DNA from 4 places in the Providencia hangzhouensis genome. Region 2 is predicted to be linked to each of the others. Evidence: predicted binding sites of a transcription regulator. Region 2 holds the regulator's gene; each other region holds the start of a gene.
What was found. Region 2 encodes PurR, which represses purine synthesis genes. Its sites were predicted from a motif close to CANGCAAACGTTTGCNTG; they were not measured.
Positions count from the first base shown of each region.

Region 1: a site for PurR is predicted at 2,355-2,372, ahead of PZ638_RS02625 (NCS2 family permease). Genes of this name have one in related genera too.
Region 3: a site for PurR is predicted at 2,922-2,939, ahead of purH (bifunctional phosphoribosylaminoimidazolecarboxamide formyltransferase/IMP cyclohydrolase). Genes of this name have one in related genera too.
Region 4: a site for PurR is predicted at 2,942-2,959, ahead of purM (phosphoribosylformylglycinamidine cyclo-ligase). Genes of this name have one in related genera too.

Region 1 covers NZ_CP135052.1:615,745-621,518, forward strand. Annotated here, with positions in the region: gene PZ638_RS02615 (MFS transporter) at 1-87, shown strand, start outside; gene PZ638_RS02620 (ArnT family glycosyltransferase) at 134-1,822, opposite strand; gene PZ638_RS02625 (NCS2 family permease) at 2,439-3,785, shown strand; gene PZ638_RS02630 (Na+/H+ antiporter) at 4,049-5,698, shown strand; gene PZ638_RS02635 (carboxylate/amino acid/amine transporter) at 5,756-5,774, shown strand, end outside.
Region 2 covers NZ_CP135052.1:2,713,416-2,719,189, reverse strand. Annotated here, with positions in the region: gene PZ638_RS12280 (putative quinol monooxygenase) at 1-156, opposite strand, end outside; gene PZ638_RS12275 (helix-turn-helix transcriptional regulator) at 181-939, opposite strand; gene punC (purine nucleoside transporter PunC) at 1,256-2,482, opposite strand; gene punR (DNA-binding transcriptional activator PunR) at 2,606-3,511, shown strand; gene purR (HTH-type transcriptional repressor PurR) at 3,521-4,546, opposite strand; gene sodB (superoxide dismutase [Fe]) at 4,988-5,566, opposite strand.
Region 3 covers NZ_CP135052.1:419,926-425,699, forward strand. Annotated here, with positions in the region: gene purD (phosphoribosylamine--glycine ligase) at 1-1,112, opposite strand, end outside; gene purH (bifunctional phosphoribosylaminoimidazolecarboxamide formyltransferase/IMP cyclohydrolase) at 1,130-2,719, opposite strand; gene PZ638_RS01885 (hypothetical protein) at 3,021-3,245, shown strand; rRNA gene PZ638_RS01890 (16S ribosomal RNA) at 3,440-4,979, shown strand; tRNA gene PZ638_RS01895 (tRNA-Glu) at 5,109-5,184, shown strand; rRNA gene PZ638_RS01900 (23S ribosomal RNA) at 5,534-5,774, shown strand, end outside.
Region 4 covers NZ_CP135052.1:2,125,592-2,131,365, forward strand. Annotated here, with positions in the region: gene ppk1 (polyphosphate kinase 1) at 1-320, opposite strand, end outside; gene speG (spermidine N1-acetyltransferase) at 375-962, opposite strand; gene purN (phosphoribosylglycinamide formyltransferase) at 1,200-1,838, opposite strand; gene purM (phosphoribosylformylglycinamidine cyclo-ligase) at 1,838-2,878, opposite strand; gene upp (uracil phosphoribosyltransferase) at 3,232-3,858, shown strand; gene uraA (uracil permease) at 3,957-5,252, shown strand; gene hda (DnaA inactivator Hda) at 5,380-5,774, shown strand, end outside.

The sequences.
Region 1 (5,774 bases), 2.1 Mb from region 2:
GTGTTATTGGTTCTGTCTGTAACAGTATTTTTATGGTTCACACGAGAAAAATACAGCGCCCAAACGGTTGAACAAGTTACCCAATAAGTTGATTTGCGGTGCTTTACTCAAATTAGCGAGCACCGCATATAAATTATTCAATAACTTTATACACAACTAGATTTTCTCGGAATTCATCTGGGCGGTGATTGTGCCAGAATAACTCCATGCCTTGTGGTGCAGGTTTAATCGTTTTTGAGAGTACAATTAGCCAGCGGCATTGTTCAGGTTTTTCAAACCGGTCTTGGCGTTGGTGTAATACGCCAGTGTAATAGTAGAGCATTGGCGCTTCAGATTCGCCAATATTATCAGAAGCCATACAATCATTTTCTGTAAATTGGCCAGATAAATGCTGGTTTAAATCGACAAAAACCCCTTCGAAACCTTTTGCGTAGTCTATCCACCCCAAAAACAAGGTTAAAATTACCCCCCAAACAGCACATAAGCCTAATAACCAGTTTTTCATCATATGAAAAGCAGGTGGTATAGGGTTTGGAATAATTTTATTGCGTAAAAACCATACCAATGTAATTAACAAAGCGCAGATAAATGCAATGGGAGAAAATGGCATTTGGTAGCTCATGGGGAGCCAGCGGCTAAATGGAGCTAACCATTCTTGTTGATGACCAGTCAAGGCGATGAAATAGCAAGCCCATAAAAAAAGAATGAGTACAGACCATAAAATAGCCGCAAATCGGGCAATTCCATTAAGGATTTTTTCAGGGAAACTAAGTAGTGTTTGGGTTCCTAAAATGGCCATTGGGGCAATAAAAGGCAATAAATATAGTGCGCGACCAGAAGCTGATATCTGTAGGAAAACAACGCCTAATAAAGGAAATAGTGCTAACAGAAATTCGTTTGAATTAAATAAACGCTTAATTGGGTGCCTTAGAAAATAAGCGACAGCTAGTAAACCGGAAGGAAAGGCAAATAAGGAAACCGCTGCAGGGATCCGCGTTAGGTTAGCTTTTGCGCCTAATTTCTCAACAGAAAAACCAAAGAAACGGCCGATATTATTTTCCCAAAACCACACTATAAATAAATCAGGATGCTGAAGGTAGAGTTGGATAGGCCAAGGTAAAATAGCGATAAGGGCGATTAAGCCTGCGGTTAAGCTGTACAACCAAAATTGCTTAGTCCGGCACTGAGCAAGAAAAATGGGAGATAAGAACAGGCAAATCCAGAGAACTCCGGGGATGAAAACGCCTTTTGACAACATGGTGACGATGGTTCCAAGAGATAACCAAAGTGCAGACATGCGCATTTTTTGTTGTTGTATCAGCCCCAATAACCCATACAGACCAATGGTTGCGCCTGCCATCAGTGCAACATCGGTAAACATATCATGACTATGCCTGATAATCCCGGGGGCACAGGCATACAGTGCAAAAGCGACCCAAATGCGAATATCAGTGAAGTCTGTGGCTTGGAAAAAACGACGTGCCAAAAGAATAAAAAATGAAAAATTGATCACCGAAAAAAATAAGCTTGCACTACGAGCTGCATCATAAAGTGGCATGAAGCTTGAAAATAAATGAGAGGTAATAGCTGCAACCCAATAATAAAGCGGGGGTTTTTCCATAAATGGCTCACCCGCATTTGTAGGTACTAACCATTTACCAGTCTCATACATAGTTTGAATAATACCAAAACTATAATTTTCATCTTGTTTCCAAGGGCTGTGGCTATATATTCCTGGTAATAAATACATAGCAAGAAAACTAATGAAAAGTAGTAAAATACTCCGCTGTAATATGATTAATGGTGCATTCTTATTTGACATTTTTAATATGTTTTATGTGTTTTTTACTTGATTAAATTGAAACTATAACTGCAGTTGATAATAATTCAGGTTATATACTTAAATATATATTTACTCAGCAAGTGATATTTATTTTTTAATAAAAAACAACAGGAACTGTTTTTTTAGCTCTATTTTTAGAAGACGCATATTACCACCAGTAAATAAGTTTTTAGCTATTGGTTTTGTAAGCAAATATTCTGGGATTGTATCAAAAAAATGATCCCCCTCTTTAAACAGACACTATATGAAAGGTATTTAGCTATTTTTACGTAAAGTAAATGTAACTAAAAAGAATCATTATTTGAAAATAATCTTTATTGCATAAGAATCTGCATATTTGGGTGCTAAAAACAGCAAATGGGTAAGAAATGCTAAAAATACTTGATCATTCCCCCTGTTTAGAATGATAATTACCCCCCTCACGATACGTTTTATTCTATTTTAAAAGCCAAACGATTGCGCAACTGTTTTTATTGGGTTTTTTTTCTCAGTTAGTTTATTTTTTCTTAAAAACGTAATCGTTTACGTCAACGTATAGGTTAGTTGTTAGCAGTATTTGAGAATCTTCGTTTTCCATTAACAGCAGAGGTATACCATGTCAGGCCAACAGGCTTCATCCAGTTGCAAATTGGATTCATTTTTCAAGATAACAGCGCGCGGCTCTTCAGTTCGCCGTGAAATCATTGCAGGATTAACCACATTCTTAGCGATGGTTTATTCTGTCATCGTTGTACCTGGCATGTTAGGGCAAGCAGGGTTCCCTCCAACTGCGGTCTTTATTGCAACCTGCTTAGTGGCTGGTTTTGGTTCTTTATTGATGGGGTTATGGGCCAATCTACCAATGGCGATTGGCTGTGCTATTTCACTGACTGCATTTACCGCATTTAGTTTGGTATTAGGGCAGCAAATTAGTATTCCTGTGGCATTAGGTGCCGTATTTTTAATGGGGTGTTTGTTCACCATCATTTCTGTTACAGGTATTCGTAGTTGGATATTACGCAATATGCCAATGGGTATTGCACATGGTACAGGTATTGGTATCGGTTTATTTTTACTGTTAATCGCTGCTAATGGAGTGGGTTTAGTGATCAAAAATCCAAATGCAGGCCTGCCTGTTGCTCTTGGTGAATTTACGTCTTTCCCTGTTTTGATGTCACTCATTGGTTTAGCGGTTATTTTTGGTTTAGAAAAACGTCGTGTTCCGGGTGGTGTACTCCTCGTTATTATTGCAATTTCAATTATTGGTTTAATTTTTGATCCCGCAGTGAAATATCAAGGTTTTTTCAAGTTGCCTTCATTGGGTGATGATGGGCTTTCATTGGTTTTCAATATGGATATCATGGGCGCATTACAGCCAATGGTATTGCCAAGCTTACTTGCATTAGTCATGACGGCGGTTTTTGATGCGACAGGCACTATTCGTGCGGTGGCGGGGCAAGCGAATTTATTGGATAAAGACGGTCAAATTATTGATGGTGGTAAAGCGTTAACTGCAGACTCTGTAAGCAGTATCTTTGCGGGTGCGATTGGTGCATCTCCTGCGGCGGTATATATTGAATCTGCAGCAGGTACCGCCGCTGGTGGTCGCACAGGTTTAACCGCCGTGGTTGTCGGCGTACTGTTCTTACTTATTCTCTTTTTATCGCCGCTATCTTATTTGGTGCCTGCCTATGCAACAGCTCCAGCATTGATGTATGTTGGGCTTTTAATGTTAAGTAATGTCTCTAAGCTTGATTTCGATGATTTTGTGGATTCAATGTCTGGCTTATTGTGTGCCGTATTCATTGTTCTGACTTGTAATATCGTCACGGGGATCATGTTAGGCTTTGCTGCTTTGGTTATCGGCCGCATTTGCGCAGGCGAATGGCGCAAATTGAATATTGGTACTGTGATTATTGCTGTACTTTTAGTGGTGTTTTACGCTTCAGGTCTGGCAATCTAAAGTGGATTATTTCAAAAAGGTGGCTAATGTTGCCACCTTTTTAACTTATTGTATTAATTAATCATAAAGTCTCAATTTTTTCCCCGAAAATGGATGGCTAGGGATAAAATAGAGAGAAGGCGGTTAATCAAGTGGATGTGCATGATTTCCACTGGTTACTGGCTTAGTCTTAATTATCATGGTCTGGACGGTGCTATCTCTTACTATGCGGCGGCAGGCAAAATTTTAGGTTCTAGTCGCTAGGTTAATTCAGTAAGGGCAACATGGAAATTTTCTTTACTATTCTTATTTTGATTTTAGCTGTCTCTGTTTCAGGGGTAGCCGCTAAAATTCTTCCTATTCGTATTCCTCTTCCTCTCATTCAAATTGCTATCGGTGCGCTGTTGGCTTGGCCTCAATTCGGCCTGCATGTCACCTTTGACCCAGAACTTTTTATGGTTCTGTTAATCCCACCTTTGTTGTTTGTTGATGGGTGGAAAACCCCAACACGCGAGTTCTTTCAAAATGGTCGAGAAATTTTTATTTTAGTGTTGGTTCTCGTGCTGGTTACAGTGATTGGGATTGGTTATTTAATTTACTGGTTGATGCCAGGTATTCCATTGATTGCTGCGTTTGCTCTAGCGGCTGTGCTATCTCCAACTGATGCCGTTGCGTTATCTTCAATTGTTGGAAAAGGGCGTATCCCTAAACGGATGATGAGTGTGCTAGAAGGGGAGGCATTGATGAATGATGCCTCTGGTCTGGTTGCATTAAAATTTGCGGTAGCAATTGCCATGGGAACCATGGTGTTTAGTGCTTCTGGCGTTACCATTGAATTTTTCAAAGTTGCGGTTGGCGGGCTACTCGCAGGTATTATCGTGACTTGGCTGTACAGCAAATCGTTACGTTTAATGAGCCGTTGGAGTGGTGATGACCCAGCAACCCAAATTGTATTTATGCTATTGCTGCCATTTGCATCATACATGATTGCGGAACATATTGGGTTTTCAGGTATTTTAGCCGCCGTTGCGGCGGGTATGACCATCACAAAATCGGGGGTTATCCGTAACGCTCCATTAGCGATGAGGCTACGTGCTGATAGCGTTTGGTCGATGCTTGAATTTGTCTTTAACGGGTTGGTTTTCATCATGTTAGGGCTTCAATTGCCCGGTATCTGGGAAACGTCTGTTATCCAAGCAGATCTCGACCCAAGCGTAGAAACGTGGATGCTATTTGCCGCGGTGGCAATTATCTATTTTGCTTTATTGTTATTGCGTTTTTGTTGGCTATGGCTGATGAAAAGGTTTAGCCGTTTATTCTTAAAGAAAAGACCACTGCAATTTGCGAACTATACCGTACGTGAGCTTTGGCTAGCCTCTTTTGCAGGGGTACGCGGGGCGATTACCTTAGCGGGTGTGCTCTCTATTCCGTTATTTTTAACGGATGGCTCGCCATTCCCTGCTCGTTACCAGCTCGTGTTTATTGCCGCGGGAGTTATCTTATTTTCCATTTTTGCAGGTGTGGTCGCTTTACCGCTTCTGCTGCGTAATTTTAAAGTAGGAGATAAAGAAGCGGATGCCAATGAAATTCGCATGGCAAAAGCCGCGATGGCGGAAGTGGCGATTGTCAGCTTAAATAAAATGCAGGAACGTTTATCTGCTGACGTTGATGAAAAACTCGATTCAGAAGATATCAGTGAAGTCGCTTCCCGCGTGACGGGTTATTTAAGGCGACGTACCGCAGGACAAGATGAAATTGACCATAATTTGCTGGTTGAAGACCTTGAACGGCGTTTCCGTTTAACGGCATTACGCGCAGAACGTGGTGAGCTTTATCACTTGCGCGCAACCAAGAAAATCAGTAATGAAACGCTACAAACGTTACTGGTTGACCTGGATTTATTAGAAGCCGTCTTGATCGAAAAAGAGCATTAAAACCAAAAAGCGAGTATTCTAGCCAACATTCTTAAGTTTGGGGCGAAATACAGCATTATGTGGTTACTTGTTATCA
Region 2 (5,774 bases):
CTCAAAAACAATATAACCATTTTCTTTAGCCATAAGATCATATTGAATGCATCCTTTCTCTCGGCGGCTCAGTTTTGCTAAGTCGCGAACGATTTCTTTCGTTAAATACCCATCTGTCCTTTCTGTTGTAATTTGGGCATACACAACAATACTCATTCCGTTCTCCTTATGTATTAAGAACTATCTTAATGGGTACTTAGTTTTTGTATTGTAAAAAAGCGAATAACTCGATTTTAAAAATGCCGACGGCGTCATAGTAAAGTATCTTTTAAAATCACGGTAAAAGTGGGATTGATCATAATACCCTGTTTCAAACCAACGGTAGGTGTCTTGTTCTACTACCATACTTTTTAAAACATGTTCTAAGCGGCAATTGATCTGGTACCTTTTTGGTGTAATGCCGTATTCTTTCAAAAACTCTTTTTGAATGACTCGGACGTGTAATCCTGTCTCTTCAGCAATTTCTGTGATTTTTTTTGTTGGATTTCGATACAGTAATTCTAAAACTTCATCAATGAAGTGAGGCTTTTTCTTAGCTTTAGTCCTATTAAAGCAATCTAACAACTCTTTAAATGAAGAATTAGCTAAAGCTTCAAACCAGCGGTCTTTCCATATCTCATTTAGTGCGATTGGGGTGTCAGTATAGTTTAATGTTCTTTGAGGCAGTAGAAAACGTAAGGCATCATGACGAATACGTAATACCATTACTTTTGAATGATTAGGGCTAGCAGTAAATGTATTAACCCTAGGAATAATCAGCTGGTAAGGGTCTGTTATTGAATCGTTATCAGTTGTCATGCGAAATGCATCTGATGAAACCCAGATTTCAGCACCTGTTCCAGGGAAAATTTTAATTGCTTCTGTAAACTCTTTGATTATCAAAATAGAACTAACAAAGGATTTTAATTCATCTGGTGGATAGTACTGTTTTAACATCATTCTTGAGCACTCATTATTTAATGTCGCAATGATAACGTTTTTTAACAAGAAAATTAACCATGAAATATCTATATCTTAGTAGATGACAAAATTAAAACTTTAATTTTTAGTGAAATCCGCTTTGAATTAAGAAAATTGATGAGAAAGGTAAGGTTTTACCAGCCAAGAATAATCGGCTATTGGTTATATAGCAAAATACTGAACATATATTACTGTATGGTCACTAGTGCTATACACTGAAGGAAATTTTTATGAATTTGCTAAAATAAAAATCATGCCGATAAGATTCGGCATGATTGAGTCGGTAAGCTATACTTTATGAATTCGTTTGGCAATCAACCTGCTTAATAGTTTGGTTATTTTTGCTTGCACAGCGTTGCATAAAGTAGCCAATGGCCATTGGAATGATCGTTACTGCCATCACCCCAGTTGTTGCTAACAATGGGTCGAAAGTAAGAGCAGAAACAAGTAGACTGGCTAAAAAACATAAACCTAGTTGTAAGGCATTTTGTAATGCGGCAGCTTTACCACTGGCGCTAGGAAATGCATTTAGTGCTTTGGATACTGCAATTGGGTAAGAGGCTCCGTTCATAGCTGCCATAAAGCAGAATGGGATCAAGATCATAGTTAATGATGGTGTGGTATAAATAGCCATGATGAATAAAATAGACATGCTTACCGCATAACCAACAAGTAACAATGGAAATATTGTTTCTGCTCGGACTTTTGCTAATAAAATACGGCAGCCATACCCACCAACAATAAAGGCTAAAGTTTGTGGAATATAACTCAAACCGATATCCGCAGGGTTGAAACCCATATTACGTAAGATAAAAGGCGAGCCGGTTAGCCAAGCGAAAAAACCCGCACTGCATGAAGCGTAAACGAGCACATTACCGCTGAAAACTGGCGAACTGAGTAAGTTTGAGAAAGAAATCTTAGCTTGTGGTTGGCTGTCATCAATTATTGTTTTAACTGAAACATTTTTCAAAAAGAGTGTTGGCAATAAAAGTAATATACCCACAGCCATTAGGATCAGGAAAATTGCTTCCCATGTTTGGTGTTCTAGTACCCATGCTCCTAATAATGGTGCTAAAGCAGGGGATAGCGCAACTAACGGCATAATAGAAGCAAAAACTTTTTGGGTATTTGCTTCATCATAGCGGTCGATAACAAGAGCTTGCCATAAAACTGCAGCGGAGCAGACACCAACAGCCTGTAAAAATCGTAGTGTTAATAACTGTGTTGCGGTTTCCACCCAATAAATAGCTAAGCTACTGATAATGAAAATAGTTAAGCCCACAATGAGCACAGGCTTACGGCCAAGTTTGTCTGACAATGGCCCCCATAACAATTGAGCGAAGGCAAAACCGGCTAAAAATATACTGAGAGAAGCACTGATAGCGCCTTCTGATGTATGCAGGGTGTCTTGCATAGCACCGAATGCAGGTAAATACATATCAATAGCTAAAAACCCCAGCATGCTAAGTCCTGCAAGGTAAACCATAAATCCAGGGGAATTTTTTTTCACAGTATTCGACATAATTATTACTTATCTGATATTTAAAAAAAATGTTAATGATGATGCCATTGTATAGGCTATTTTTTTAGGTTGTGAAACGGTAATATTTGGATCTTGCTATCAAAATTTTTGAAAGGAGAGGTTATGTGGTCTGCGCATGCACTCGAAGTGATTGATGCTGTTGCCCGAACTGGGAGCTTTAGTGGTGCTGCTGAAGAGTTACACCGTGTACCTTCTGCAATCAGTTATACCGTCAAGCAAGTTGAAGAATGGCTTGCGGTTCCCCTATTTGAGCGTCGACATCGCGATGTTGTTCTTACAGAAGCTGGAACGATATTTATTAAGGAAAGTCGTTCTGTTATCAAAAAAATGACAGATACAAGGCATCAATGCCAGCAGGTTGCTAATGGTTGGCGGGGGCAATTTAGTATTGCTGTTGATTGCATTGTAAAACCACAGAGAGCAGAGCAATTGATACTGGATTTTTATCGTCACTTTCCAGATATTGAACTTTTCATTCATCCTGAAGTATTTAATGGTGTTTGGGATGCACTTGCTGATGGGCGTGTAGATGTTGCTATTGGAGCTACTCGAGCCTCACCGATTGGTGAAAGATATAGTTTCCGTGATATGGGTTTTATGTCATGGAGGTGTGTGGCGAGCCCTAAACACCCATTAGCGAATATAAGCGGCAAGCTAACAGACGACCAAATGCGCGAGTTTCCAAGTTTATGTCTCGAAGACACTTCTCGTAATCTACCAAAACGTGATACATGGGCTCTTGATAATCAACGTCGTCTTGTCGTACCTTCTTGGGAAAATGGTCTAGCTTGTTTGGTTAACGGGTTGTGTGTCGGAATGGTGCCAGAGCATCGTGCGGCTTCGTTTTGCGAAAAAGGCTTATTAGTTGAACTAGCATTAGCACAGCCATTTCCACCCAGTCCTTGTTGTCTAACTTGGGTGGAAAATAATACATCACCAGCGTTGAATTGGTTATTGGATTACCTTGGCGATAACGAAACGCTCAATGCCGAGTGGCTTTCAAACTAATTATGCGTATTATCGACGATAATCGATAAATGGGCCGTCAGCAACGGAACGGCGTTCTACAAGGCGAGGGTGGACTTCAATTGTTTGAGCATCTTCGCGCTTATTTACAATACGATCGAGCAGCATTGTGAAAGCCATTTGGCCTAAACGCTCTTTTGGTTGGTGAATTGTGGTCAATGCCGGGGTAAAATAGCGCGCATTTCGCACGTTATCATAGCCAATGATTGAAATGTCTTGTGGGACACGCAATCCCATCTCATCAGCGGCGCAAATTGCCCCCATTGCCATAATATCACCGCCACAGAAAACGGCAGTAGGGCGTTGCTTATGGCTTAAAATTTGCATCATTGCCTTATAGCCAGATTCTGGCTCGAAGTCCCCTTGAACAATCCATTCATCTTTTATGGTGATTTTGGCCTCTTCCATCGCCTTTTTAAAGCCAGTTAATCGACCAATACCCGTATTTCTTTCAAGAGAACCAGGGATGGCTCCGATGTCACGATGCCCTCTATCAATCAAATAACGTCCTGCAAGATAGCCACCGTGGAATGAGTTATCAATAATACTATCGGTAAAATCGCCACGGGAAGTTCCCCAGTCCATCACTACCATTGGGATATTGCGGTAATCTTCCAGCATACTGATTAAGGGGGCAGGATATTCGGAGCACATTACGAGTAAACCATCAACACGCTTTTGTGCCAGCATCTGCAAATACGCTTTTTGTTTTCCCAAATTATTATGAGAATTACAAAGGATTAGCGTATAACCTTTTTCATAACAGCTATTTTCAACTGATTCAATTACCTCTGCGAAGTAAGGAGCTTCACATGAGGTTGCCAACAACCCAATCGACTTTGTGTTGTTAACTTTTAGACTACGGGCAACCGCACTTGGCGAATAATTGAGCTCTTTAATTGCAGCCCAAACCGCAGCTTTAGTGTCATCAGCTACAAAGCGCGTTTTATTAATAACATGGGATACGGTTGTGGTAGATACGCCAGCGCGTTTCGCCACATCTTTAATCGTTGCCATGGGGGAAAAAAACTCCTGACCAATAACCGGTCTCTATAAGAATTCTTGTTAAAAAATTACCTGCATATTGATGCATTGATCCTTTGCTGGCAATAATTTAGCGATTTGTTGTCGATTTTGTCTGATCTAGCGCAAAAACGAAAGAAATAATTGATGTTATAACATGTGATATAGACACTAGTTTTACTTTTTTAGATATGTATACTGAATAACATTGATTTTTGTATGGTTATTTAGTTGTTTAACTACGTTTGGATGAGAGGAACTCATGGATACAGATGTTAAATATGGTTTGCTTGCTGCGTTGGGCTCATTAGCATTGATTATATTTCTTGCTGCACATATTTTCTGATTTTATTTCAGCCTCGAATAGGGTGAATTTAATAAGGGCGAGAATATCTCGCCCTTATTGTATCTATACCTAGCAATAAGCAGAAATTGTTATGCTAAATTTTCTTCCACAAATTTCCAGTTAACTAGCGCCCAGAAATTTTCTAAATATTTAGGGCGAGCGTTACGGTAATCGATATAATAAGCATGTTCCCAAATATCGACAGTTAACACAGGCTTATCATCACCAGAAATAGGTGTTGCAGCATTGGATGTATTTACAATAGCAAGGTTACCATCCGCTTTTTTCACTAACCAAGTCCAGCCCGCACCGAAGTTTTTGGTTGCTGCATCAGTAAATTGAGCTTTAAATTCAGCAAAAGAACCGAATGCCTTATTGATAGCTTCAGCGACTTTACCTGTTGGCTCGCCACCAGCGTTTGGTGCTAAGCAATTCCAATAGAAAGTGTGATTCCAAACTTGTGCCGCGTTGTTAAAAACGCCTGCTTCAGAAGTTTTAATGATTTCTTCTAAAGATTTTCCTTCAAAGTTAGTGCCTTTGATGAGGTTGTTCAAGTTAACAACGTAAGTGTTGTGGTGCTTACCATAGTGATATTCTAAGGTTTCAGCAGAGATATAAGGTTCTAAAGCATCTTTTGCATACGGTAAAGCGGGTAGTTCAAATGACATTGCGTACTCCTTGATTGCTTTTATATCAATATACTTAGGGTGTTTGCTCTTAAAATGAGCGAAATAATATGTGACAGCTTATCATTACAGTTTCGCCTATTGGCGATATGATACTTAATACATTAATGATAACACGATAAACCATACAAAGATAAAGGTAATAGTGTTACTAAGATGTTAACAAATAAATAGAGGTATTACACATAAA
Region 3 (5,774 bases), 2.2 Mb from region 2:
ATGCGAGTACCCGCATGGAAAACTTTGCTATCAGCCGCTTCGGTGGTTGGTAAACCTGAAATTACATCGCCATTGTGGTAGTCACCTGGGTAACCACCCGCAGCAATTACTACCCCTAAAGCAGGGCGCTCATCCCATAATGAATCTTTACCTGCCAGCTCACCTTTCGCCCCCGCTAAACATAAAGCGACTAAATCTGATTGCAAGCGCATCATGATAGGTTGAGTTTCAGGATCGCCAAAACGACAGTTAAATTCGATAACTTTTGGGTTACCTGCTTTATCAATCATTAATCCAGCGTATAAGAAGCCTTGATAGCGGTTTCCTTCTTGGTCCATGCCTTTAACAGTTGGATAAATAACTTGTTCCATCACGCGCTGGTGTATTTCATCTGTCACAACAGGAGCTGGGGAGTAAGCGCCCATTCCACCTGTATTTAGACCTGTATCACCATCACCGACACGTTTATGATCTTGGCTAGTTGCCATTGGAATGACATTTTCACCATCTACCATAACGATGAAACTCGCTTCTTCGCCATCAAGAAACTCTTCGATCACGATACGATGTCCTGCATCACCAAAGGCATTCCCCGCTAACATGTCATGAACAGCTTCTTTTGCTTCTTGCAGAGTCATGGCTACGATAACGCCTTTCCCCGCTGCAAGACCATCTGCTTTGATCACGATTGGCGCACCGACTTTATCTAAGTAAGCTAAAGCAGGTTCAATATCAGTAAAATTTTCATAGGCCGCGGTAGGAATATGATGGCGAGCTAAAAAGTCCTTAGTAAATGCTTTAGAGCCTTCAAGCTGAGCAGCACCTTTGGTTGGGCCAAAAATAGTTAAGCCAGCAGCCTTAAATGCATCTACAACACCAATAACTAATGGTGCTTCAGGGCCGACAATCGTTAAACCAATTTGCTTTTCTTTAGCGAATTGGAGCAGCCCATCAATATCTGTCGCAGAAATATTAACGTTCTCAAGGGATGGTTCTAATGCTGTGCCTGCATTGCCCGGGGCAACATACACTTTATTTGCTAAAGGGGATTGAGCCGCTTTCCACGCTAAGGCATGTTCACGGCCACCGCCACCAATAATCAAAATATTCATTACTAGGCTCCTAATAATTAGTGACGGAAATGACGCATATTAGTGAAAAGCATTGCAATACCATGTTCATTTGCAGCAGCAATCACTTCTTCATCGCGGATAGAACCACCTGGTTGGATCACACAAGTTACTCCAACAGCAGCGGCGGCATCAATACCATCGCGGAATGGGAAAAAGGCATCTGAAGCCATTGCACAGCCAGCGACTTCTAAGCCTTCATCTGCGGCTTTAATACCTGCAATTTTTGCAGAGTACACACGGCTCATTTGCCCTGCGCCAATACCGATAGTCATATCATTTTTGGCATAAACGATAGCATTGGATTTCACAAATTTTGCGACTTTCCAACAGAATAACGCATCTTTTAGCTCGCGTTCAGTTGGTTGGCGCTTAGTCACAACGCGAAGTTCTTCTTTTTCAACCATTCCTAAGTCACGGTCTTGCACTAATAAACCGCCATTCACGCGTTTAAAGTCTAAACTTGCAACTGGTTTGCTCCATTCGCCACATTCAAGTACGCGAACGTTTTGTTTAGTCTCAAGAATAGGCAATGCATCTTTAGCAACAGAAGGCGCGATAATGACTTCTACAAATTGGCGGTCAATGATCGCTTGAGCGGTTTCTTTATCTAATTGACGGTTAAACGCGATAATGCCACCAAAAGCAGACGTTGGGTCAGTTTTGAATGCGTTATCATAAGCTGTATGAATAGAATCACCGATAGCGACACCACAAGGGTTAGCATGTTTGACAATTACACAAGCAGGTTCTTCGAATGATTTAACACACTCAAGAGCCGCATCGGTATCAGCGATATTATTATAAGACAGGGCTTTACCTTGAATTTGTTGTGCAGTTGCAATAGAAGCTTCTTTTGGGTTTTCTTCTATATAAAAAGCAGCATCTTGGTGGCTGTTCTCTCCATAACGCATGTCTTGTTTTTTTATAAAATTTAAATTCAAGGTGCGAGGGAAACGGCCAGAAGGTTGGGTCGTATCACCATAATAAGGGGCAACTAATTCACCAAAGTAATTCGCAATCATGCTGTCATAAGCAGCAGTGTGTTCGAAAGCTTTTATTGCGAGGTCAAACCGAGTCGACCAATTTAGCGAGTTTTCGTGGTTATCCATTTCATCAATGATGGTTTGATAGTCATTACTATTTACCACAATTGCTACATCTTTATGATTTTTAGCCGCGGAGCGCACCATGGTTGGGCCGCCGATATCAATATTTTCTACAGCATCTTCAAGGGTGCAATTTGGTTTTGCCACTGTTTGGGCAAAAGGGTACAGATTAACAACGACCATATCGATAGGGGCAATATCATGCTGTTGCATAATGGCATCATCCGTACCGCGACGACCTAAAATTCCGCCATGCACTTTTGGGTGCAATGTTTTCACTCGACCATCCATCATTTCAGGAAACCCAGTGTAATCTGAAACTTCAGTTACGTTTAGTCCTGACTCAGCAAGTAACTTTGCAGTACCGCCAGTAGATAGAAGCTCAACACCACGTTGAGATAACGCCTTAGCGAATTCAACAACCCCTGTTTTATCAGACACACTAAGCAGGGCACGACGAATAGGACGAAGCAGTTGCATGAGATAGATCCCTTGGATTTGAATAAATAAGGCAATAACGAATATCAGTCAGTAAAAACTCAAAGAGCTTTTCTTATATACCTATTATATCTATTGATGAAAGCAAAGCGGAATTGGCCAGCTTTCCCTATAACAATATATAAGTCACTAACAATTTCAGAACATAAAAACAAAATCAATGCCGAAATTTCGAGCCAATTGTAACGCAAACGTTTGCGTAATGCGCGATAATTTTTAAATTATTTTCATGTTGTGGATAACTTCGTGTATAAGTCGGTATAAGTAGGGGTTTTGCTGTGTAATGCAGCAGTTGAATAAAAAAATGCAAAAAAGGGGTTGCCAGATTTTTCTGACTCCCTATAATGCGCATCCACTGACCGGGAACAAGACAACGCAAAGCGCGATGAACACTGAAACGGCAGCGAGAGATTCTGAAAAAGAAAAAGCAAAAAATTGCTTGACTCTCACGGAGGAAAACGTAATATACGCCTCCTCGCAGCAACGACCGAAAGGTTGGTTTTCATAAAGAAAAGCTGCAACGCTCTTTAACAATTTATCAGACAATCTGTGTGGGCACTCACAGGACACTATCAAAAAAATATTTGATTTTAAGTCTTGAAGAGTGACTAACACGTTAATTCATATATATGAACTAATAGGTAATATGTTTTCGCAAGAAGACATACGACAGTAAACATTCTTTGAGCATCAAGCTACTTTTAATTGAAGAGTTTGATCATGGCTCAGATTGAACGCTGGCGGCAGGCCTAACACATGCAAGTCGAGCGGTAACAGGGGAAGCTTGCTTCTCGCTGACGAGCGGCGGACGGGTGAGTAATGTATGGGGATCTGCCCGATAGAGGGGGATAACTACTGGAAACGGTAGCTAATACCGCATAATCTCTCAGGAGCAAAGCAGGGGAACTTCGGTCCTTGCGCTATCGGATGAACCCATATGGGATTAGCTAGTAGGTGAGGTAATGGCTCACCTAGGCGACGATCCCTAGCTGGTCTGAGAGGATGATCAGCCACACTGGGACTGAGACACGGCCCAGACTCCTACGGGAGGCAGCAGTGGGGAATATTGCACAATGGGCGCAAGCCTGATGCAGCCATGCCGCGTGTATGAAGAAGGCCCTAGGGTTGTAAAGTACTTTCAGTCGGGAGGAAGGCGTTGATGCTAATATCATCAGCGATTGACGTTACCGACAGAAGAAGCACCGGCTAACTCCGTGCCAGCAGCCGCGGTAATACGGAGGGTGCAAGCGTTAATCGGAATTACTGGGCGTAAAGCGCACGCAGGCGGTTGATTAAGTTAGATGTGAAATCCCCGGGCTTAACCTGGGAATGGCATCTAAGACTGGTCAGCTAGAGTCTTGTAGAGGGGGGTAGAATTCCATGTGTAGCGGTGAAATGCGTAGAGATGTGGAGGAATACCGGTGGCGAAGGCGGCCCCCTGGACAAAGACTGACGCTCAGGTGCGAAAGCGTGGGGAGCAAACAGGATTAGATACCCTGGTAGTCCACGCTGTAAACGATGTCGATTTGAAGGTTGTTCCCTAGAGGAGTGGCTTTCGGAGCTAACGCGTTAAATCGACCGCCTGGGGAGTACGGCCGCAAGGTTAAAACTCAAATGAATTGACGGGGGCCCGCACAAGCGGTGGAGCATGTGGTTTAATTCGATGCAACGCGAAGAACCTTACCTACTCTTGACATCCAGAGAACTTAGCAGAGATGCTTTGGTGCCTTCGGGAACTCTGAGACAGGTGCTGCATGGCTGTCGTCAGCTCGTGTTGTGAAATGTTGGGTTAAGTCCCGCAACGAGCGCAACCCTTATCCTTTGTTGCCAGCGATTCGGTCGGGAACTCAAAGGAGACTGCCGGTGATAAACCGGAGGAAGGTGGGGATGACGTCAAGTCATCATGGCCCTTACGAGTAGGGCTACACACGTGCTACAATGGCGTATACAAAGAGAAGCGACCTCGCGAGAGCAAGCGGAACTCATAAAGTACGTCGTAGTCCGGATTGGAGTCTGCAACTCGACTCCATGAAGTCGGAATCGCTAGTAATCGTAGATCAGAATGCTACGGTGAATACGTTCCCGGGCCTTGTACACACCGCCCGTCACACCATGGGAGTGGGTTGCAAAAGAAGTAGGTAGCTTAACCTTCGGGAGGGCGCTTACCACTTTGTGATTCATGACTGGGGTGAAGTCGTAACAAGGTAACCGTAGGGGAACCTGCGGTTGGATCACCTCCTTACCATTGAAGTGTTTTTGTGAAGTGCTCACACAGATTGTCTGATAGAAAGTAGAGCAATGGCTTTACGTGGGAGACTTATTCGCGAGAATAGGACTTACATGAAAGCACAAAAGTTTTTGTGATTTTCGTGTCCCCTTCGTCTAGAGGCCTAGGACACCGCCCTTTCACGGCGGTAACAGGGGTTCGAATCCCCTAGGGGACGCCAATTGCGCCGATATCGAGTGAAAGACGATGTCCCCAATAATGATTAAGCCAATTATATTGTAGTTGGTTTAACAATTATGCTCTTTAACAATCTGGAACAAGCTGAAAATTGAAAACAACGCACATTGTTTATCGCTTAAACAATGTGAGAGTCTCTCAAAATTTCAGACCTGAAATTTTCGGTCACAAACTCGAGCGGCATGCGCGAGCAGTGTGAAATTCAAGGCGGACAGCGCACAGCAAGCGCAGCGTACTTAGGTACGTGAGCATTGCGAGCACTGCCCAACGAAGAAGTTCACCACGCACAGCCATGACAGTAATGTGAACGTTGAAACAATTTCGGGTTGTGAGGTTAAGCGACTAAGCGTACACGGTGGATGCCTAGGCAATCAGAGGCGATGAAGGACGTGCTAATCTGCGATAAGCGTCGGTAAGGTGATATGAACCGTTACAACCGACGATTTCCGAATGGGGAAACCCAGTGCAATTCGTTGCACTATCGTTTGATGAATACATAGTCAAACGAAGCGAACCGGGGGAACTGAAACATCTCAGTACCCCGAGGAAAAGAAATCAACCGAGATTCCCCTA
Region 4 (5,774 bases), 590 kb from region 2:
ATTTGATTGCGCGCCATTTCTAATAGCAAATCATTATAGAGAATATCGAACTCTTGTTCTTGTTTGGCAACTCTTGACTGAATTCTCTTTAACAAGTGGCGAGCACCGCTTGCCGAACCCCGTTCTTCATTAATTAAAATACGGCGTTTAACGTCGGCGAAGCGGACTTTATAAAACTCGTCTAAATTGTTGGAATAAATACCCAAAAAACGCATTCGCTCAATAAGAGGGTTACGCTTGTCGGCTGCTTCTTGTAAAACACGCTCGTTAAAAGACAGCCAGCTTAACTCTTTTTCATGATAGAGACGTTCTTGGGACATTCTAACTCCATATTAGACTCTTGTTACTTTGTGGCTATGATACCAGCCAGTTAGCTAAATGTGTTGTTTAATTGCTTTATCTTGGGTAATAACACTTTCTGGATTAGCAGATTGCTGTTTCATCGTAAAATATTGCTGCTGAAAAATACACATACGGATAGCGGTGTGATAACGGCCATTGACAAAGAACTCGTCGATCAGTTCGCCTTCAGTATGGAAGCCTAGTTTATTATAAATATGGATAGCTTTGACATTTTCTTTATCAACAATAAGATAAAGTTTATATAAGTTTAGTACAGAAAACGCGTAGTCCATTGCTAATTGCGCAGCGCGACTCGCATAGCCATGCCCTTGATGGCTCGGTGCAATGATAATCTGAAATTCAGAGCGTCGGTGAATATAATCAATCTCTACCAATTCGACTAGGCCCACTTTCTCACTGTCATTTTCAACGATAAAGCGGCGTTCAGACTGGTCATGAATATGTTTATCGTAAAGATCGCTTAATTCAACAAAAGCTTCGTAAGGTTCTTCAAACCAATAACGCATAACACTGGCATTATTATCAAGCTGGTGAATGAATGCTAAATCTTCACGTTCAAGTGGGCGCAACCTAAACGGATGAACTTGCCCGGTTGTCATAAAAATACCTCTATTTAGTTAGGAAAAATGTGTTGTTCTTCGATTACAAGGATAACATTTATTTACGATAAAATAATGACACAGCACAGAGAGATGATCACCTTGTTGAAAAATAATTCATTTTACTTAGGAGGACGCTGTTTAACTCAATACCGTTCTATGTTATTTCCATGTGAAATACGACGAAAAAAGGGTGGATATCCACCCTTAAGTTTATATTTTTCGCTGTCACGAAGGTTACTCGTTAGCATAACCTTGTTGCGGTAAAATTTGGTTATCTAACACAGCGTTACCTTTTTGCATTGTTAATCGGCCACTGATGAACCATTCAACAACTAATGGGTAAATCGCATGTTCTTGAGCTTTAACCCGATCGATAATATCTTCTTCGCTATCTTGTTCAAAGATAGGCACTTTGGCTTGTAAAATAACCGGCCCGCCATCCAGCTCTTCTGTAACGAAATGCACCGATGTGCCATGTTCTTTATCCCCATTTTCCAGCGCCTTACGGTGTGTATGTAAACCGGGGTATTTAGGTAGCAAAGAAGGGTGGATATTGAGTAATTTTCCAGCAAAGTGGTTGACGAATTGGGCTGATAAGATACGCATAAAACCCGCTAATACGACTAAATCAGACTGGAATTGGTCAACCTGCGCGAGTAGTGCAGCATCATATGCTTGGCGGTCAGTATATTGTTTCGCATCTAAATAACAGGCTGGGATCCCAGCCTGTTGTGCTCGAACAAGCCCATAAGCATTGGCTTGGTTGCTGATAACAGCAACAATTTGAGCGCCAATTGCCCCAGAGCGACAGCTATCAATTAATGATTGCAAATTACTGCCACTGCCAGAAATGAGGACAACTATTTTTTTCATTAGCGGATCACAACCTGCTCTTCACCCGCAGGTAATGCACCAATTGTACCGATTTGCCATGCGTTTTCACCAAGCTTGTTCAGCAGAGCAAGTGCATTTTCGACTTCTTGCTGTGGCAGAGCAATAATAATCCCCACACCACAATTGAAGGTACGGTACATTTCATGGGTACTAACATCACCAGCTTGCTGTAGCCAATTAAAGACTGCGGGCCATTGCCAGCTGCTGCCGTCAATAATCGCTTGTGTGTTGTCAGGTAGTACGCGAGGAATATTTTCCCAGAAACCCCCACCGGTTATGTGTGCAATGGCGTGGATATCGCTATTTGCGATCAGCTCTAATACATTTTTAACGTAAATGCGTGTTGGTTCCAATAAGTGATCAGCTAAAGGTTTTCCATCTAATAGCGTTTCTTCAGGGTTGGTTTGACTGACTTCAAGGATTTTGCGAACCAGCGAATAGCCATTTGAATGAGGGCCGCTAGAGGCTAAAGCAATTAAGGCATCCCCAGCACTCACTTTGCTGCCATCGATGATTTCTGAGCGCTCAACAACACCCACACAGAAACCCGCCACATCGTAGTCTTCACCATGGTACATACCAGGCATTTCAGCGGTTTCACCGCCAACTAATGCGCAACCAGATTGTTTACAGCCTTCTGCGATACCTGTAATCACGCTAGTAGCGGTATCCACATCCAGTTTACCGGTTGCATAATAATCAAGGAAGAATAGAGGCTCTGCGCCTTGAACAATCAGGTCATTGACACACATAGCGACGAGGTCAATCCCAATGGAGTCATGACGTTTTAAATCCATTGCTAAGCGTAATTTGGTACCGACACCGTCAGTGCCTGAGACTAAAACAGGTTCACGGTATTTTTGCGGTAGGGAACATAATGCACCGAATCCCCCAAGCCCACCCATAACTTCTGGGCGGCGGGTTTCTTTTACGACACCTTTAATACGTTCAACCAAGGCGTTACCCGCATCAATATCAACACCGGCATCTTTATAGCTGAGAGAGGTTTTATCAGTCACTACGGCCCCCAAGGCAATTACATTTTTGAGAAAAATAACATCATTGACATTATTCTAACAGGCTAGGCAAACGTTTGCGATAGCTTTGTGTTGGAAATTTTTTTAGTACTCGTGATCCAAAAAAGGTGATTGCTAAGAAGCCGTACAGCAAAATAATAAGTGATTTTATTTAAATCAAATTTGCGGTTTAGCCAATTTCAACTTAACTGAGATAAGGTATAATTCTAAAAAAATTGTGTTAATCGTTGTTGTTTTGACCAAAATCAAGCGTTATCTAGTGGCAACCAAAGCTAAAAGAGGTATAATCCGGCGATTTTTTTGTCCGCCGCCGTCTTAAATAGTAGGAGAAACCCATGAAGATCGTTGAGGTAAAACACCCTCTCGTTAAACATAAACTCGGCCTGATGCGAGATCATGATATAAGCACAAAACGCTTTCGTGAACTGGCCTCAGAGGTTGGTAGCCTACTGACTTATGAAGCAACTGCTGACCTTGAAACTGAAAAAGTGACTATCGATGGTTGGTGTGGTCCTGTAGAAATAGAACAAATTAAAGGTAAGAAAATCACTGTAGTACCAATCCTCCGTGCAGGTATTGGTATGATGAATGGTGTATTAGATAGTATTCCAAGTGCACGTATCAGTGTGGTAGGTGTTTATCGTGATGAAGAAACACTGCAGCCTGTCCCTTATTTCCAAAAACTCGCATCTAACATTGAAGAACGTATGGCATTAGTGGTTGACCCAATGTTAGCGACGGGTGGCTCAATGATTGCCACTATTGATTTATTAAAAAATGCGGGTTGTACCTCGATTAAAATCTTAGTCCTTGTTGCAGCGCCAGAAGGTTTAAAAGCGTTAGAAGCTGCGCATCCAGATGTTGAATTATATACCGCTTCAATTGATGAGTATTTAAATGAAGAGGGGTATATCGTTCCGGGTCTCGGTGACGCGGGCGACAAGATATTTGGTACTAAATAATGATAAGCCGACTGAGAAGTCGGCTTTTTTTTGATTAATTGTAGAGACTCACTGCTTATTCAGTGATTAGCCATTTCGCTAAAAGAGGATAAAGTCACATGACTCGTCGCACCATCAGTGTTGAAGAAAGACCACCATTATTACAAACTATCCCACTGAGCCTTCAACACCTGTTTGCTATGTTTGGCGCAACCGTTATCGTACCGATTCTGTTTGGTGTAAACCCCGCGACAATTTTGCTGTTTAATGGAATAGGAACGCTGCTGTACTTATTTATTTGTAAAGGGCAAATTCCGGCTTATTTAGGTTCAAGTTTTGCATTCATTTCCCCTGTGTTGATTTTATTACCATTAGGTTATGAATTGGCACTTGGCGGCTTTATCATTTGTGGCGTGTTGTTCTGTATAGTTGCGCTGATTGTTAAAGTTGCAGGAAGAGGGTGGATCAACGTCATGTTCCCCCCAGCGGCAATGGGGGCAATCGTAGCTGTAATTGGTTTAGAGCTTGCTCAAACCGCTGCAGGTATGGCAGGGCTATTACCTAAAGATGGCGCAGTGGTTGATTCGAACACGTTAATTATTTCCCTGACCACATTATCAGTCACTATTCTCTGCGCGGTCGTTTTCCGTGGGTTTTTATCTATAATCCCAATTTTGATTGGTTTTTTAGCGGGTTATGCATTGTCCTATTTTATGGGGATTGTAGACTTTACACCCGTTATTGAAGCGCCATGGTTTGCTATCCCAACATTTTATACACCACGCTTCGAATGGTTTGCTATTTTAACCATTTTACCTGCGGCCTTAGTGGTTATCGCTGAGCACGTAGGGCACTTAGTGGTCACGGCGAATATTGTTGAGCGTGACTTAATGAAATCGCCAGGTTTGCATCGCTCAATGTTTGCGAATGGGTTCTCGACGGTGATTTCAGGTTTCTTTGGCTCAACACCGAATACGACTTATGGTGAAAATATTGGGGTAATGGCAATTACCAAGGTATACAGCACATGGGTGATTGGCGGAGCTGCAATTATTGCTATTTTATTATCTTGTGTTGGTAAATTAGCTGCTGCTATCCAATTAGTGCCGGTTCCTGTCATGGGCGGGGTTTCACTCTTATTATACGGGGTAATTGGTGCATCAGGTATTCGTGTGTTGATTGATTCAAAAGTTGATTATAACAAGCCACAGAATTTGATTTTAACCTCAGTGATTTTAATTATTGGTGTTAGTGGTGCGGTTATCCATATCGGTCAAGCGGAACTTAAAGGTATGGCACTGGCGACGATTGTCGGGATCTTTATGGCACTATTGTTCCGTTTTATAACATTTGTTAGGCCTGAAAAGCAATTTGTAACATCTGAAGTGCAAGAGCTTGATAGCAATAAAAAATAAGCCATGTGATTTTCCCTATTGCCGTTCGGTTGATCGAGCGGCATTTGCTCACCGTTCTTATTCATCTATCCGTGTTTTTTATGGTAAACTGCTAGATGAAAATTGATTTGTACAGCCAGAGGCGCTTCTGAACACACCATCACAGCTTTCATTACCACTATATCTGCCAGATGATGAAACCTTTGCAAGCTTTTATGCAGGGGAAAATGGGGCGTTGCTGTCTGCTATTCAGTCTGCTATTAATCAACCACACGGTAGTTATATCTATTATTGGTCGCGAGAAGGTGGTGGAAAAAGCCATTTATTACATGCGGCTTGTGCTGAACTGTCTGAACAAGGCATTGCAGTAGGCTATGTCCCTTTAGATAAACGTGCATATTTTGTCCCTGAAGTACTAGACGGTATGGAACATTTATCACTCGTTTGTATTGATAATATTCAGTGCATCGCGGGTGATGAAGAGTGGGAAATGGCGATTTTCAATTTATATAACCGTATTTTGGAAATTGGCCGAACTTGTTT